One region of the Tardiphaga sp. P4_G1 genome, then DNA from elsewhere that is predicted to be linked to it. Evidence: predicted binding sites of a transcription regulator. Region 1 holds the regulator's gene; each other region holds the start of a gene.
The links. The regulator PhoB, encoded in region 1, activates phosphate uptake and scavenging genes when phosphate is short. The targets are predictions, from matches to a motif close to TGTCATNNANCTGTCAT.
Positions count from the first base shown of each region.

Region 2: the regulator PhoB is predicted to act here: its motif matches at 1,749-1,765, upstream of AC1DUY_RS22250 (STN domain-containing protein).
Region 3: the regulator PhoB is predicted to act here: its motif matches at 1,188-1,204, upstream of AC1DUY_RS22355 (STN domain-containing protein).

Region 1 covers NZ_JBFUJU010000007.1:168,051-171,326, reverse strand. The annotation lists gene pstB (phosphate ABC transporter ATP-binding protein PstB) at 1-547, shown strand, start outside; gene phoU (phosphate signaling complex protein PhoU) at 576-1,289, shown strand; gene phoB (phosphate regulon transcriptional regulator PhoB) at 1,382-2,086, shown strand; gene AC1DUY_RS18310 (GcrA family cell cycle regulator) at 2,189-2,698, opposite strand; gene AC1DUY_RS18305 (aspartate aminotransferase family protein) at 3,145-3,276, shown strand, end outside.
Region 2 covers NZ_JBFUJU010000009.1:196,306-199,581, reverse strand. The annotation lists gene AC1DUY_RS22260 (RNA polymerase sigma factor) at 1-109, opposite strand, end outside; gene AC1DUY_RS22255 (energy transducer TonB family protein) at 256-978, opposite strand; gene AC1DUY_RS22250 (STN domain-containing protein) at 989-1,627, opposite strand; gene AC1DUY_RS22245 (hypothetical protein) at 2,139-2,471, opposite strand; gene AC1DUY_RS22240 (filamentous haemagglutinin family protein) at 2,724-3,276, opposite strand, start outside.
Region 3 covers NZ_JBFUJU010000009.1:227,411-230,686, forward strand. The annotation lists gene AC1DUY_RS22350 (filamentous haemagglutinin family protein) at 1-1,120, shown strand, start outside; gene AC1DUY_RS22355 (STN domain-containing protein) at 1,423-1,983, shown strand; gene AC1DUY_RS22360 (RNA polymerase sigma factor) at 2,056-2,394, shown strand; gene AC1DUY_RS22365 (hypothetical protein) at 2,354-2,803, opposite strand; gene AC1DUY_RS22370 (STN domain-containing protein) at 3,083-3,276, shown strand, end outside.

The DNA.
Region 1 (3,276 bases):
CCAGAACATTCTGGATCCGAAGCTGGACCTCAACCTGCTGCGCGCCCGCGTCGGCATGGTGTTCCAGAAGCCGACTCCGTTCCCGATGACGATCTACGAAAACATCGCCTTCGGTATCCGCCTTTACGAAAAGATCTCCAAGTCGGAGATGGACATTCGCGTCGAGAGGGCGCTGCGCGGCGGTGCACTCTGGAACGAAGTCAAGGACAAGCTCAACGCGTCGGGCCTCAGCCTGTCGGGCGGTCAGCAGCAGCGCCTGTGCATCGCGCGCACCATCGCGGTGCGGCCGGAAGTGATCCTGTTCGACGAGCCGTGCTCGGCGCTGGATCCGATCTCGACCGCGAAGATCGAGGAGCTGATCGACGAGTTGAAGGATCAGTATACGATCGCGATCGTGACCCATAACATGCAGCAGGCTGCCCGCGTCTCCGACAGCACGGCCTTCATGTATCTCGGCGAGTTGATCGAGTTCGATCAGACCAACAAGATCTTCACGTCGCCGACCGACCGCCGTACCCAGGATTACATCACCGGCCGCTTCGGCTGACGCGACATATTCGCGGGAGGAATTTGAGATGGCTTTTGAACACACCACCAAGGCTTTCGACGACGATCTGCAGGAGCTGACCCGTCTCGTCGCCGAGATGGGTGGCCTCGCGGAACGGCAGATCGTCGAATCCGTCGACGCGCTGATCCGCCGGGATGTCGCACTTGGCGCCCGCGTCGTCGCCACCGACTCCGAGATCGACCAGTTGCAGCGCACGATCGAAGAGCGCGCCGTGCTGACCATCGCCAAGCGCCAGCCGATGGCTGTCGATTTGCGCGAGATCGTCGGCGCGCTGCGCGTCGCCACCGATCTGGAACGCATCGGCGATCTCTCCAAAAATATCGGCAAGCGCGTCAATGCACTCGACAGCGACTTCCATCCGCTGAAGCTGATCCGCGGCCTTGAGCACATGACCGACCTCGTGACCACCCAGGTCAAGGCTGTGCTCGACGCCTATGCCGCACACGATCTGCCCGCCGCGATGACGGTGTGGAAGGGCGACGAGGAAATCGACGCGATCTGCACCTCGCTGTTCCGCGAACTCCTGACCTATATGATGGAAGACCCGCGTAACATTTCGTTCTGTATCCACCTGATGTTCTGCGCCAAAAACATCGAGCGGATCGGTGACCATGCCACCAATATTGCGGAAACCGTGTTCTACATGATCGAGGGCCAGCAGATCCTCGACAAGCGCCCGAAGGGCGACATGACCACATTCGCGAATACGCCGACGGTCTGAAGCATGATCAGGAAAAGTGGAAGCCAGTCTTCCGCAAGGATCATGATTTAAAGACTTGTCGGACGTCACTGAGGGTATTGATCAAGATGGCTGTGAATGCACGCATTCTGGTTGTGGAAGATGAAGAGGCGCTAACGACGCTGCTTCGCTACAACCTCGACGCCGAAGGCTATGATGTTGAAACCGTTGCTCGCGGCGACGATGCCGACACCCGCTTGAAGGAGCGGGTGCCGGATCTCGTGGTGCTCGACTGGATGCTGCCGGGCCTGTCCGGCATCGAACTGTGCCGCCGCTTGCGCGCACGGCCCGAAACCAAGGCATTGCCGATCATCATGCTGACGGCGCGCGGCGAAGAGAGCGAGCGCGTTCGCGGTCTCGCCACCGGTGCCGACGACTACATCGTCAAGCCGTTCTCCGTGCCGGAGCTCCTGGCCCGCGTGAAGGGCTTGCTCCGTCGTGCAGCTCCCGAGCGTCTCGCCACCGTCCTGGCGTTTGGCGATATCGAACTCGACCGTGACAAGCGCCGCGTCGTGCGCTCAAGCCGTCCGATCGATCTCGGTCCGACCGAATATCGCTTGCTGGAGTTCTTCCTGGAACATCCGGGCCGCGTGTTCAGCCGCGAACAGTTGCTCGACAGCGTCTGGGGCCGCGACATCTATATCGACGAGCGCACCGTCGACGTGCATATCGGCCGCCTGCGCAAGCTGCTCAACCCCGCCGGTGAGCCCGATCCGATCCGCACCGTGCGCGGCGCCGGCTACGCGCTGGATGATCGGTTCGACAAGGCGGCGGAGTAGGTATCTTCCCTCTCCCCGCAAGCGGGGAGAGGGAAGAAGCCCCAAACAAAAAATGCCCGGCTCATCGCCGGGCATTTTCATTTGGTTTAGATACTTTCCAGCTCAGCGCGTCGGCTTCGGCACCGCGCGGCGGCGGTCGCTGGCCGGCTGATAGGCGATGCGCGAGTGATGCGCGCAATAGGGGGCGCCGGCCAGGGCCTTGCCGCCGCAGAAATAGAAGTCCGCGCTCGACGGATCGCCGATCGGCCAATGGCAGGTGGCTTCGTTGAGTTCGACCAGCGACAGGCGCTGGCTGATCGGCACGATGTTGTCATAGGCGATCGGGTCGGGCTCGGCCTCGATCTCGTAGTTATGGGCCAATGCTGTGTTGCCACGGGCCATCGGGCGGGCGACGCGCACCATCTGCTGTGCCGGGCGCGCCTTGCGCTGCCGCGGAGCTGCCGAGGAGGGGCTCTTGGCACGGCCGGACAGGCCGAGGCGGTGAACCTTGCCGATCACGGCGTTGCGGGTCACGTTGCCGAGTTCCGCAGCGATCTGGCTGGCGGAGAGGCCGCCTTCCCAGAGTTTCTTCAACTGTTCGACGCGATCGTCGGTCCATGTCATTACCGTCATCGCCGTTTTCCCTTCGTGAGCGCCGGCCTGACCGGGCAGCGCTGCGAGTTGAGACTTCAAAAATCCCTGCGGTCAGAATCCTTTAGCGCTCACCGGGCGCGAATTTCGCGTCCGGCTGTTACGCCGCACTGGATGTGTCAAAAGGATCTACCGCCGCACGAGATGTCGTATCCGACGAGGCAAAAGCTACAATATGCCGTGACTCGCGCGCAAGAGTCGGGCATGCCGCGTCCACATGCTTCTGCAAATAAAGCGGCAAAATCGGCTTTTTCTGCGACTCCGTGTGACTCGAAAGCCGCAGTGCGCGGTTGACAGTCTTCACAGCACACATAGAATAATGCCCACGTGCCGCCCGAGAAGGGCGGCACGTTTCGTTTCTAGGGTCCGTTGTTCGATTTCGCACAGTTGTCATCGACGCGGCCGCAGTCTTTTCGATCGGATCGGTTATGACCAGCAACGCAACGTCTTCGCCCCTCTCTCAGGCTCACTTGCTGCCTGTTTTCGCGCGTGCGGATGTCGCTTTCGAGCGCGGTGAAGGCGCGTGGCTGATTGGAACCGATGGCGAGCGCTATCTCGAC
Region 2 (3,276 bases), on a different contig from region 1:
TTTGCTCGATGCGCAGGAAAGTCTCCTGTAACGCATCACCAGCCAAATCTTCCGACCCCAATCGTCGCGTCAAACGCTTGAACAGACCGCTATAATCGGCCGTTAACACGTTCCGCAGAGTTGTACGATTTGCCCCAGTCACCGGCTATAGCCCCTACGCGTAGAAATACTCGTCTCAGCAGCACGGTGTTACCCATCGCACATGACAGATTGATTACGAAGCTAGAACACCTCGAACTCAACAGAGATGTGAGACTATCGCGCATCGAAGGTGACGGGGATCATCACGGTTAGAAGCTCGGGCATATCGGCCGGAATGCGCGGCAGCGGTTGCGCGCGGCGGATCGTTTCGATCGCTTCCCTGTCCAGTACGGAACGCCCTGAACTCGACTTGATATCGACGCGAACGATGCTGCCATCGCGACGCATGGCGAACATGACCATCACCGTTTCCTGCGAGCCATCGCGGCGCGCATCGTTCGGATAGCGCTGATAGCGCTCGATATGCGCTTCGAGCTGGCGCTGATAACGCGTTGCCGTTCCTGCCGGGACTGGGCGCGCCTGCCCGCCTCCCGCCGGCTTTTGCTCCGGAGATGCCGCGGGACGTGGCGGGAGCAGCGGCTGTGGCGGCATCGCCTGCTGTTCGACCGGCGGCAGCACCTGCTCCGAAATCGTCGGCGTCACCTGGAAATCGGCAATCGGCGGGCTAGCATGTAGTGAAGCTTGCTTCACTTCAGGTGAAGGCGTCGGCGACGGAAGCAATTCGACCTGAATCGTCGAATTGCCCTGCCGCGCCGATGGACCAGTGGGCATATGATGCAGCCAATAAACACCGGCGGCGAGCATCACCGGCACCAGCACGACGCTACCGGCCAGCCAGCGCCAATGCCCAAAGCTGCCCGAGGTGTCGTCATACTGATCGGATACGGGATTGCTCCGTGTCAGATCCAGCGCTCTCCAATGTGCTGGCGATGCCATCTGATCCTGCCTAGCGCACGGTGATCATGACCATGACGGGCTGCGGCGTGTTCGCAGGCGGGGCCTGGCTCACCTGTAGCCCATCAAGCAGCCGCCCGATGGCATCGTCCCGCTCCTGGTCGCCCGACGAACGGAACAACTCGGTCCGTTTCACGGTCCGCGGTCCGTCGATCCAGAGTTTGATACCCGCACTATAGCTACCATTGCGCGTCTTAGCTTCCTTACGCAACGCCTGCTGAATGTCGGACTGGATCACGCCGCTATACACCCGCAATTGCGATGGATCGCGACTTTCCCGTGTACTGCGAACCCGTAACGGATCGAGCACCAGATCGGCTTTATCAAACACCGCAACGGGCGGCATGTCGGGATCTGCCGAGGCCGGCACCAAGGTGATGGAATTGGCACGCGTGTAGCGGATCAGCAGATCGACATCGCCGAGCAAAACCCGCAGCGCCGTATCCCTGGTGAAATCGCCCTCGACCAATGTTGAAACAAGATTATTGGCCGCGCTGCTTTCATACAGTAACTGAACGCCGGTGATCTTGCTATACGTCTGCAATGCAGAGGCCAGTGGCTGAATCGGAATATGGAAGCGCATCAGCGCCGGATTTTCTCGCTGTTCGCTCGCGGCCAGCGCCGAAATCATTGCACCGAACACAACGATGGTAGCACCAACGAACAACAGCGGAAAGAAACGGTGACAGGCAACGCTGAAGCACGCCCTCGACCGAAGGCGCATGAACAGATCGAGATCGTCCCACTGCCGAATAGCACTCATATTACAGACTTCGACTTATTGACCTCGACCAGAACACTGACAATGCCCGTAGTCGCTGGCGACGTTGCGTGAGGCACTCATATCGGACGCGCAATGATACAGCAAGGATACGGACGCACCAACTCTACAGACCGACGATAGCGATTGCTAAGCCGCCACACTCGTTTACGTAGTTTTTGTGACAGGCATGTTATGTATCTCACTATATTTCGATTCAACGCGAAAGATCGGCGTTCAATATGGCGCCAACCGCAACTGTCGGCTGGCACCACGTCGCAAATCACTCCGTCATCATTCTTTGTCGATCTTCCAGGGGCAGCATCTGCGCTTGGACATCCGGCTGCGCTCTGTAGCGCGCGACGTAACGGTGCTGCGATCGTTATAGTTTAGCGCGTCGACTGTGGCGCCCACATAACCTGGCGTTCCCCCGCTTGCGCGCCGTCCAGCTCGCCTCCACCGCAGCCATCACCGAGCACTCCACGATGATGACCGAGGGGTACGCGTTGCCGTTGCCCTGAATCGGCCTCGCCGTCTGCCGCGTCGCCGCTGAAGCATTGGAGTTCGACAACGCTGCGCTGGTGCCCGGCATCTGCACGGTCGGCAAGCCCATCGACGTGCCCTTGCGCCGGATGATCACCACTTTCAACACCTGCAGCGCCGCCAGATCGACGTTGCCGAAGACTCCGGAGGCGACCTCGCCCGCGTCGATCATCCACGCTGTCCGTCGTCGCCGGCATCCAAGCGAGGCGCCGTTTCGCAAGGAAAAGTGCGTCGAGGATGTACGGCACTCATTCTCAGTGCCCTGTTATTGGATTGCTGACTCCTGAATATCCCTTGCCGAGAAGCGTCTCGATCGCGAATTCCGCCTTCCCTCCGGCGTTGACGACGCTTTGCGCCGCCAGGAACCCGGTATTGCACACGTTTGGTTCCATATCGCATCATCTCGGCGTTCTCAGCGAATCTGTCACCTCCCCGCAATCTCGGCGAGGCGTGATCTTTCTGCGTCCGTCAGGACCTGTTTCTGCTCCTGATTCAGCGGTCCGCTGCCGACGACTTGAATGACACTGTTGGTGTTGTAGCTGCGTCGATCATCCGACTTGCGGCGGTCGTCATCCTCACGCTGCTGAGTGTCATTGCCGCCCCCGCCATAACCAAGCACCTCGACGATGATGACCGAGGGGCGCTCGCTGGTGCTGGTTTGCGTCGCGTCCTTCACCGTATCCGACGCCGCCTTGTCCTTGGTTTCCACGGTGAGGTTGACCGGCGCGCTTGCCACTTTCGGCACACCCTTGGTTTCGCCGCCGACCTTGATATTTTCGGCATTGAGCACGATCAGCGCCGCCACCGTGAAGTTGCCGCTGACCCGAATGCCGGCGTCGCCCGCATCGACCGTGCCGTGCGGCGCAACCAGGGTGACGTCGCCCTCCTCCACGCCGCCAAAGCCGATGACCGTGCCGATGCCGCTGCCGCCGATATCCGGGCGTTCCTGCACTTTGGTGATCGCATCGACACTTGTG
Region 3 (3,276 bases), on a different contig from region 1:
TGCCAAAACCTATGAAGGCGAACTTGTTACCTGGCTGAAAGAGCGCAACGGCTTCTCCGGTTCGGTGGAGGAGGCGCGCACCGCTTTCGCCGCGCTGCCGCCGGAGCAGCAGCGCATCTTCCTGCGGCAAGTCTATTTCGCAGAGCTCCGCGCAGGCGGTCGCGAATATAACGACACGGTAAGCTCGCGTTACAAGTCCTATCTGCGCGGTCGCCAGATGATCGCGACGCTGTTCCCGGATCAGGATGCTGCCGGCAATCCGATCGCGCACCGCGGGGACATCACCATGTTCGGTAGTGCCGGTGTGCACACCAATTTCGGTGGCGATATCCAGGTGCTGGCGCCGTCCGGCAAGGTCGTGGTCGGTGTCGAAGGAACGTTGCCGGCGGCGACGTCGGGCGTCGTCACGCAAGGCCGGGGCGACATCCAGATCTACGCACAGGGCAGCGTGCTGCTCGGCCTGTCGCGCATCATGACGACCTTCGGTGGCAACATCCTCGCATGGTCGGCATCGGGTGACATCAATGCCGGCCGCGGCGCCAAGACCACTGTCCTCTACACGCCGCCGAAGCGGGTCTATGACATCTACGGCAACGTGACGCTGTCGCCGCAGGTGCCATCGGCCGGCGCGGGCATTGCCACGCTGAACCCGATTCCGGAAGTTCAGGCTGGGGACATCGACCTGATCGCGCCGCTCGGCACCATCGATGCGGGCGAAGCGGGAATCCGCGTCTCGGGAAATATCAACCTGGCCGCGCTGCAGATCGTCAACGCGGCCAACATCCAGGTGCAGGGATCGTCATCGGGCATCCCGACGGTGCAGGCGCCGAGCATCACGGCGGCCCTGTCGAGCTCCAACGCGACCACGGCGACGCAGCAGACGGCGACGCCGCAGCAGGCTGCCAACACCAATCCATCGGTGATCATCGTCGAGGTGCTCGGCTATGGTGGCGGAGAAGGCTCAACGCCAGCCGGCAGCGAGGACTTGAAGCGATCGAAGCGAAGCGAGCGCAGCTACGACCACAACAGCGCATTCCAGGTCGTCGGCGTTGGCGAACTGAACGAAACGGAGAAACAGAACCTCAGCATGTCCGAGCGTCGGTCGTTAAACACGCGGTAAGATGCAGGGCGAATGATCGATCTGGGGAGGTCATGGTCGCCGGGCGCAATGTCCCGGAGCCGTTGTTTGACATGTCAGTGTCACAGACGGGGCCTACATCAGCGCTGATGTGATAGTTGCAGATGGGGAGGGCGGACGTGGCTCCGGGGGCGCGTTTGTCGATCTGGGCCCGTGCCTGGTCTGGCCGTGCGTCGCTGATAGGTCTCGTTTTGTTGCTGTCCAGTCACCCCCTCGCTGCGGAAAGCAGGATTGATCGCGTGCGCGTTGATGCGACGTAGGAAGACGCCGGCGTCAAGTCTGTCATGCTGGATATTCCGTCGCAGGCCCTGGACGTCGCGCTCAAGGCATTCGGTGTCGCCACGCAGGTCGCGTTGTTTTACGAAACTGGCGTCGTCTCCGGGCGGCGTTCGTTCCCGGTGCATGGCGAATATCCGRTAGACGCTGCGCTGCGGGTGATGTTGAAGGGCACCGGCTTGTCGAGCACCTCGTTCGATCGCGGTACCATCACCATTCTTGCGCCGGCACCACACGCCGTGGCCTCCGATGTGAAACGGGCAAAGGCGGGGCTCGCGGAGTTTTCCCTTTATCTCGCTTTGGTCCAGCAAGGCCTGGATCGGGCGTTCTGCCGCGCCCCCGTGGCTGCGAGCGACCCTGACGATTTTCTCGCGCGGGTCTGGATATCGTCGACGGGCGAAGTGCAACGCGCGGAACTGCTGCCAGGAACCGGGATCGAAGCGCGTGATCGTGTCTACATAGCCGCCCTGACGGGGCTGTTGATCGGCGCGCCGCCATTGGCCGCCATGCCTCAGCCAGTCAACCTGATGATCATGCCGAAACAGTCTCAGGGTCGTCGGCCTGCATGATGCAGGGGCAAGGAACGGATTCGCGATCCGCTGCCCATGAGTAATTCTGCGGATGTCACCCTGCTACGACAGATGCTGGTCAGCGAGTATGACGATCTGCGACGGCGACTCATGCGTCGGCTCGGATCCGAGGGTGTTGCAAGCGAGGTGTTGCAGGAGACTTATCTGCATATCGAGCGTTCCTCGCTGATGAGCGTCATCTATAGTCCGAAGCGCTATCTGCTGACGATTGCCACCAATATTGTGCGGATGCGCTTTCGCCGCGAACGCCGCCTGACCAACCTGTCCGACTTGGATGAAGGGCTCGGCTTTGTCGATGAAGCGCTCGATCCGCTGCGCAGCCTGGAAGCCCGGCAGGAGTTCGAGGCCCTCAAGGCGGCGTTCGACGAACTCTCTCCGCGTCGGCGCTAATCCCGTTTGCATCGCGGCTGGAAGGGCGCAAGTTGCGCGAGATCGCCGACGAACTGGCCGTCTCGGAGCGCCTCGTCGAAAAAGAATTGAGAGCAGCGCTGATGTTTTGTGGCGTGACGCAGATGTCCGCTTGCTGCAAGGAACATGCCGCACCATCACACTTCTGGAGGGATTGAAACCGATCCTGGCGGCCGCGCGTCTGCCATTGTTCGAACTGACTGGAGAGAAGACGGATCAGGAAAGAAAGCTGGCTATCGACCGGTTTCGCAAGAGCACCAACGGCTTGCTTCTCATGACGCGCACGACGGGAGGACGAGGCCTCGATCTTCTTTTCGCGCATTGCGCCGTGTTCTATTCCCAAAATCCGATCCCGACGATGTGGCAGAGATGTCGCATTGGCCAACTTCATCGAAAACTATTCGGACTGTGCTCTTAAGATGATCCATTGCCCGGCGTCATGATGGTGTCATAGCGCTCCAGTATCGCTCCCGGCGAGATCGGGTCCATAAATGTTACGAATGGAGCGGGCCGGTCTGTTTTTGTTCGCGCGGCTTTTGCGGCCCGATCTGTCTCCTGTTCAGGGTGGGCGCAGCAGGCTCGCCTGAGCGGGCATCGATTCGAGGATGTTTGGGTGCGATCGGGTCTAGGAGACTGCGTGCGGTCTGCGTCCCGACGGTTGCCGTTGTGCGTGCCCTTAGTATTCCTGTTGCTGTTCTCATGCATTGAGCAGGTTTTCGCGCAGCAGCCCAAGCACGAGAAAATCTCGTTCGATATAGCGGCGCAACCTCTGGCGGATGCCCTCGTCGTCTATGCGCGAGTAACCGGTATCGAAATTCTGGTAGATGACGATCTTCTTGCAGGCCGCTACGCCTCACCTGTCAG